3 regions of the Tardiphaga sp. GW822-FHT04G09 genome follow, and region 3 is predicted to be linked to each of the others. Evidence: predicted binding sites of a transcription regulator. Region 3 holds the regulator's gene; each other region holds the start of a gene.
What was found. Region 3 encodes HrcA, which represses chaperone genes, less so after heat shock. Its sites were predicted from a motif close to GTTAGCACTCNCNNNNNGNGAGTGCTAAC; they were not measured.
Positions count from the first base shown of each region.

Region 1: the regulator HrcA is predicted to act here: its motif matches at 1,222-1,250, upstream of AC1RLZ_RS06515 (co-chaperone GroES).
Region 2: the regulator HrcA is predicted to act here: its motif matches at 1,208-1,236, upstream of AC1RLZ_RS01020 (co-chaperone GroES).

Region 1 covers NZ_JBXAMO010000002.1:586,669-588,932, reverse strand. The annotation lists gene AC1RLZ_RS06525 (MFS transporter) at 1-455, opposite strand, end outside; gene AC1RLZ_RS06520 (hypothetical protein) at 503-1,030, opposite strand; gene AC1RLZ_RS06515 (co-chaperone GroES) at 1,339-1,635, shown strand; gene groL (chaperonin GroEL) at 1,732-2,264, shown strand, end outside.
Region 2 covers NZ_JBXAMO010000001.1:230,963-233,226, reverse strand. The annotation lists gene AC1RLZ_RS01030 (cupin domain-containing protein) at 1-552, opposite strand; gene AC1RLZ_RS01025 (usg protein) at 660-944, opposite strand; gene AC1RLZ_RS01020 (co-chaperone GroES) at 1,365-1,682, shown strand; gene groL (chaperonin GroEL) at 1,724-2,264, shown strand, end outside.
Region 3 covers NZ_JBXAMO010000008.1:118,830-121,093, forward strand. The annotation lists gene rph (ribonuclease PH) at 1-467, opposite strand, end outside; gene hrcA (heat-inducible transcriptional repressor HrcA) at 621-1,709, shown strand; gene grpE (nucleotide exchange factor GrpE) at 1,815-2,264, shown strand, end outside.

The DNA.
Region 1 (2,264 bases), on a different contig from region 3:
GTCGAGGCAAAGCCGCCTGCAAAGGTCACGAAGGTGATCTGCCGCCGCGCCGAAGCCCCGAAGATCCGCGTCAGCGTCGCAAAGGCCGGATCGTAGAGCGACGCCGACATCGCAGCGCCGAGCAACAGCCAGCAGGCGAGATAGGTCACGGGATGATCGGCAACCGAAAACAGCGCGAGGCCCAAAGCACCAGCCAGCGCGCCGGATGCCATCACCACATTGCCGCCGTGCCGGTCGATCAATCCGCCGACGATGGGCGACAACACCCCCGATACGATCAGCCCCAACGAAAAGCCGGCCATACCGAAGGCCAGCGACCAGCCATGCGCCGCCGTGACATGCGGCATGGTCAGCACCGGAGGATAGATCAGGATGCCCCAGGTCAGGATCTGGGTGAATGCCAGCACGAGGACCGCGCGGCCCGGTCCGAAAAAAAGGTCGCGCAATCGGTGCATGATCTCACATTGTCAGCAGAATGGCGGGACCCGCACTACGCCTCAGGTCATGCCTTGGGCGCGCAGCGGACATAGACCATGTTGCCGTAGCGGACTGCTGCGTCCTTGTCGATGAAGCGGGTGACGAGAATCCGGCCGTCAAAGGAGACGATCTCGCGATCCTTCTCACCGCCGGCGGGACCGGCCGGACCGATATAGTTCTTGCCGCTCGGGCTTCCCTTGAGGCGCAGTTCCTGTGGCGTCGCCTCGTCGGCGAGATGCATGATGACCCCGCCGGTGGCACCCTGGCCAATGATATAGGGCTGCTTGCACTGGCCGCGCGCGGCGTTCTCGGTACGAACGCGATCGTTGGGGTTCATGTAGGACGCCAGACCCCAGCGGCCGACGAGTTCTTCCGACCGGATCGAGGCTGGCAGTTCCGGCGCCGGCGGAGGCTCCGGCGGCGGTGTCGGCTGCGAGTTCCCAAAGCTGAAGCCGCCCAATCCACCAGACGTGCCGCACCCGCCCAATGACAGCGCCAAAGTTGAAACGATCGCCAGATGGGCAATCGTGCGGGCGTAGCGTGACCTGATCATATCATCCCCTGAGCAAATTCCCCGACTGCCCGTCCCAGCAGCCAAGCGCAAAACACCTGACGGAGCAATAAGGCCGGCCAAGTTACGCCGATGCTCCGTTATGGTTTCCAGATCATCCCATATTGGCCTCACCAAGGCCTTAAGGCCTCGCTTGACTCAAAAAGCGTCTGGCCATATCTCCCGGACGCTCAATTAGCACTCCCGGAGCGCGATTGCTAAGGGAATGAGCCGGCCGCCTTGAGCGTTCCGGCTGGATTCCTGCCCGCCTCCGTAATGGCACCCAGATCGCAACCCAAAGGGACAATCCTATGGCCAAGACCAAATTCCGCCCGCTGCATGACCGCGTCGTCGTCAAGCGCATCGTCGCCGACGAGAAGACCAAGGGCGGCATCATCATCCCGGACAGCGCCAAGGAAAAGCCGTCGGAAGGCGAAGTCGTCGGCGTCGGCCCTGGTGGTCGCGACGAAGCCGGCAAGCTGATCCCGATCGACATCAAGGTCGGCGACAAGGTTCTGTTCGGCAAGTGGTCGGGCACCGAGATCAAGCTCGACGGCGAAGAACTCCTCATCATGAAGGAGTCGGACATCATGGGCGTGATCGCTTAAGCGACGCCGCCTGCCACAAACGCTGTCATCACCGGGGCAAGCCCGGCCATGACAGCGTTTTAAGTTCACCTTTCAAGAATTCAGGAGCACCATCACATGGCAGCCAAAGACGTTAAATTCTCCGGAGACGCGCGCGATCGCATGCTGCGCGGCGTCGACATTCTCGCCAACGCCGTCAAGGTCACGCTCGGTCCGAAGGGCCGCAATGTCGTGATCGAGAAGTCGTTCGGCGCGCCCCGCATCACCAAGGACGGCGTCACCGTCGCCAAGGAGATCGAGCTCGAGGACAAGTTCGAGAACATGGGCGCGCAGATGCTGCGCGAAGTCGCCTCCAAGACCAACGACACCGCAGGCGACGGCACCACCACTGCCACCGTGCTGGCCCAGGCCATCGTCCGTGAAGGCGCCAAGTCGGTTGCTGCCGGCATGAACCCGATGGACCTCAAGCGCGGCATCGATATCGCCGTCGCCGCCGTCATCAAGGACATCACCAAGCGCGCCAAGCCGGTTGCATCTTCGGCTGAAGTCGCCCAGGTCGGCACCATCTCCGCCAACGGCGACGCCGCCATCGGCAAGATGATCGCCCAGGCAATGCAGAAGGTCGGCAACGAAGGCGTCATCACGGTTGA
Region 2 (2,264 bases), on a different contig from region 3:
TCAGCCCTTGACCTCAACGGTCTTGAACTCCGCCGGAAGGATCACTTCCAGTAGTTCGCAATTGTCGGAATAATCGCGGATCAGATGCTTGATGCGCGGCGGCTGGGTCCAGCTCGAGCCCTGGCGCATCAGTGTCTCGCCCTCGCCCTCCATGTAAGTCTTCACCCAGCCGTTCAGCACATAGACCAGCTGAAATTCGGCATCGTGATAGTGAAGCTTGGAGACCTCTTTCGGATCGCAAGGTCCGATCAGCCGGATGACATGCGCCTGCGCCAAGCCGCCCGTCGCAGCGGCGACGCCGAGATCGCGATACTTCGCGTAGGCACGCAGGCCATCGCCGAGAAATGCTTCTTCGAGATAATGACTGATCGCAACGCGTTGCTTGCGACGCTTGCCTGGTTTCGCCGCGGCTTTGGCGACAGCTTTTGTACCCGCCTTGGTCGGCTTACCAACAGAGAGCTCGTTTGCTGCTTTCGCGACCGCCCGTTTCGCAGGCTTCTTCGTGGCAGCCGTTTTCGCCGCGCTCTTTAACGTCCGCTTCTGCTTCGCCATGTCGTGTTTCCCACCCGGCGCAGTGCCGAACAAACGGCAAGCGCACCCGGGAACCTAGCTGTAGTTCAGCACAGCGGCAATTCATCCGGCGCGTTGAGAGGCGCGTGTTAATGCAACCGGAACACGCCATCGACGGCACGAAGCTCAGCCGGCTTGATCAGTTTCGAATGCGCGACGGTCACCGCGAATAGTGGGCCATCGAGCTTCTCTTGCCAGAAATCCAGGAAATCCTTCAGCGCGGGAAACTTCGGAAACAGATCGTAGTTCTGCCAGACATAGGTTTGCAGCAGCGAAGGATGGTCGGGCATCCGGTAGAGGATCTGTGCCGTCGTCAGTCCGTAGCCAAGCACCTGCTTTCTGAAATCGTCAGAAGCTGCATTTCTCGAGACCATGTTCAACCTCCATGGACAGAGCGCATTCGGCTAAGTGGATTCCGGTTTGGCGTCGAACTTCGCTCTGCTCTCCTGTGACCGTGCTGGCTGCAGCGAACCGGCTTCCACTTCGCCCGTGACAACACGATGCATGAAATGTGACGCAAGCAACGTCTTCATCACAAGCTTAAAAGTTTAATAATGTATTGAAAGCCGAGTGTTAGCAGCCACTTAGCGCGGGTGCTAGTGGACTGGACGTCCACCGTTCGGGGTTCTTAACCAATTCTGGCACCCGTCATATTTGAGTGCCAAAATATTTGATACAGACCCTTGCCGGTGGGGAACGTTCGGCCTATGTCCGGACCAGCTGTGCTGGCACTTGTTGGCGCAGACTGCCAATTTGAAATTTCTCAAGCATCTACAGAAACTTAGGAGGACTGCATGAAATTCCGTCCGCTTCACGATCGCGTTGTGGTCAAGCGTATCGACGCCGAAGAGAAGTCCGCTGGCGGCATCATCATTCCGGATAGCGCCAAAGAGAAGCCCTCCCAGGGCGAGATCGTCTCCGTCGGCCCGGGCGGCCGCGACGAAGCCGGCAAGCTGATCCCGATCGATCTGAAGGTCGGCGAGCGCGTGCTGTTCGGCAAGTGGTCGGGCACCGAGGTCAAGATCGACGGTCAGGACCTTCTGATCATGAAGGAAAGCGACATCATGGGCGTTCTCGAAGGCGCCGCTCCCGCCAAGAAGAAGGCCGCTTAAGCGCCTTTCCTCTCTCCCCTTAATTTTCAAGGAAGCAAAACATGTCAGCCAAAGAAGTGAAATTCGGCGTTGATGCCCGCGACAAGATGCTGCGCGGCGTCGACATTCTCGCCAACGCGGTGAAGGTTACCCTCGGTCCCAAGGGCCGCAACGTCGTCATCGACAAGTCGTTCGGCGCTCCCCGCATCACCAAGGACGGCGTCACCGTCGCCAAGGAAATCGAGCTCGACGACAAGTTCGAGAACATGGGCGCCCAGATGGTGCGCGAAGTGGCCTCGAAGTCGGCCGACGCAGCCGGCGACGGCACCACCACCGCGACCGTGCTTGCCCAGGCCATCGTCCGTGAAGGCGCCAAGTCGGTTGCTGCCGGCATGAACCCGATGGATCTGAAGCGCGGCATCGACCTGGCTGTGGAAGCCGTGGTTGCTGACCTCGTGAAGAACTCCAAGAAGGTCACCTCGAACGACGAAATCGCCCAGGTCGGCACCATCTCGGCGAACGGCGACGCGGAAATCGGCAAGTTCCTCGCAGACGCGATGAAGAAGGTCGGCAACGAGGGCGTCATCACGGTTGAAGAAGCCA
Region 3 (2,264 bases):
TTGCCGCCGCCGTTCTTGAACATGTTGCGGTTCTTCATCCAGCCAATGCAGTCGGCCAGCGCGACCCAGGCGCCGGTAATCGAGGCCGTGCGGGTACCGCCATCGGCCTGGATCACGTCGCAATCGATGGTGATCTGGCGTTCGCCGAGCGCTTCGAGGTCGACGGCAGCGCGGAGCGAGCGGCCGATCAGGCGCTGGATCTCGACGGTGCGGCCGCCCTGCTTGCCGGATGCGGCTTCGCGGCGGGTGCGTTCGAGCGTGGCACGGGGCAGCATGCCGTATTCGGCGGTGACCCAGCCGCGGCCCTGGCCCTTGAGCCATGGCGGCAGGCGCTCTTCCAGCGTTGCGGTGACCAGCACGTGGGTGTCGCCGAATTTCACCATGCAGGAGCCCTCGGCATATTTGACCACGCCGCGTTCCAGCGACACGGCGCGCAGTTCATCGGGCGCACGACGGCTTGGCCGCATGAGAAAATCCTTCCAAATGTCCAGAGAAAGCCTGTTCGCGGTGCTTTTAGGGGCGACGGAGCGCAGCGGCAAGGGCAGGGCAGGTTCCACAATCGCAATGGTGCTTGTATCCGGCCCGCCGGAGCGACAGATTAGGTCCGCAAGGAGTTGCCTGTGGCCCACCACGATCCGATCGGCCTGATTTCGCCGCATGCCGGGCTCGCCCAGCTCAATGAGCGGTCGCGCGAGATCTTCCGGCAGATCGTCGAAAGCTATCTCGCCACCGGCGAACCTGTCGGTTCGCGCAATATTTCACGCCTGATCACGGTTCCGCTGTCGCCGGCTTCGGTCCGCAACGTCATGTCGGACCTGGAGCAGCTTGGCCTCATTTACGCCCCGCATACCTCTGCCGGGCGGCTGCCTACTGAACTCGGACTGCGGTTTTTCGTCGATGCCTTGATGCAGGTTGGCGATCTCACCGAACCCGAGCGGCAGTCGATCCAGCAGCAGCTGTCCTCGGTCGGTCGCTCGCAGACCGTGGAAGCGGCGCTTGGCGAGGCGCTGACGCAGCTGTCCGGCCTGACCCGCGCCGCGGCGGTCGTTTTGACCGCCAAGTCCAATGTGCGGCTGAAACACATCGAATTCGTTCGTCTGGAACCCGAAAAGGCCCTGGTCGTGCTGGTGGCCGAGGATGGCCAGGTCGAAAACCGCGTGCTGACCCTGCCGCCCGGCGTGCCGTCATCGGCGCTGAACGAGGCCTCGAATTTCCTCAATGCCCGGATTCGCGGCCGAACGCTGGCCGAGGCTCGGTTGGAGCTGGAAACCGCGCTGACCCAGAACCAGATCGAGCTCGACCAACTGACCCAGAAGGTGATCGCCGCCGGTATTGCCAGCTGGTCGGGCGGCGACAAGGACGATCGGCAGCTGATCGTGCGCGGCCAGGCCAATCTGCTGGAGGACCTTCATGCACTGGAGGATCTTGAGCGCGTTCGCCTCCTGTTCGACGACCTCGAAGCCAAGCGCGAGGTGATTGATCTTCTCGGCCGGGCGGAAAATGCCGAAGGCGTGCGCATCTTCATTGGCTCGGAAAACAAGCTGTTCTCGCTGTCGGGCTCGTCGACGATCATTGCACCCTATAGCGACGGCGCGGGCCATATCGTCGGTGTTCTCGGTGTCATCGGACCGACACGTTTGAACTACGCGCGGGTGATTCCGATGGTGGATTATGCCGCGCGTATCGTCAGTCGCATGCTCGGCGGCTAACGGATCGGCCAATTCCGGCCGGTTGCGCTTGATTTTCGGCGCTCAAACCCCGATATCCCGCTCAGCAATCCCACCATTTTGGCGTGTTTTTGAGAAGGCAGCGTGATGACTGATTCCAATGGGCAGAACGACAATCAGGACAAGACGGCAGCGGCCGCCGATCCGGTGGTCTCCAAGCCCTACATCATGCCGGACGATCCGGAACCGAATTCGGTTGAGGCCCTGACCAAGGAAGCCGCGGACGCGCGGGACAAGATGCTGCGCACGCTGGCGGAGATGGAAAACCTGCGCAAGCGGACCCAAAAGGAAATCGCCGACGGCCGAACTTATGCGATCGCCAATTTCGCGCGTGAAGTGCTCGATATCGCCGACAGCCTGCAGCGAGCCCTCGATGCGGTGCCTGCCGATACCAAGGCTGCAGCGGATCCGGGTCTGAAGGCCTTGCTCGAAGGTGTGGAGCTTACCGAGCGCTCGCTGCTCAACACGCTGGAAAAGAACGGCGTGAAGAAGTTCGATCCGTCGGGTGAGAAGTTCGATCCGAACTTCCAGCAGGCG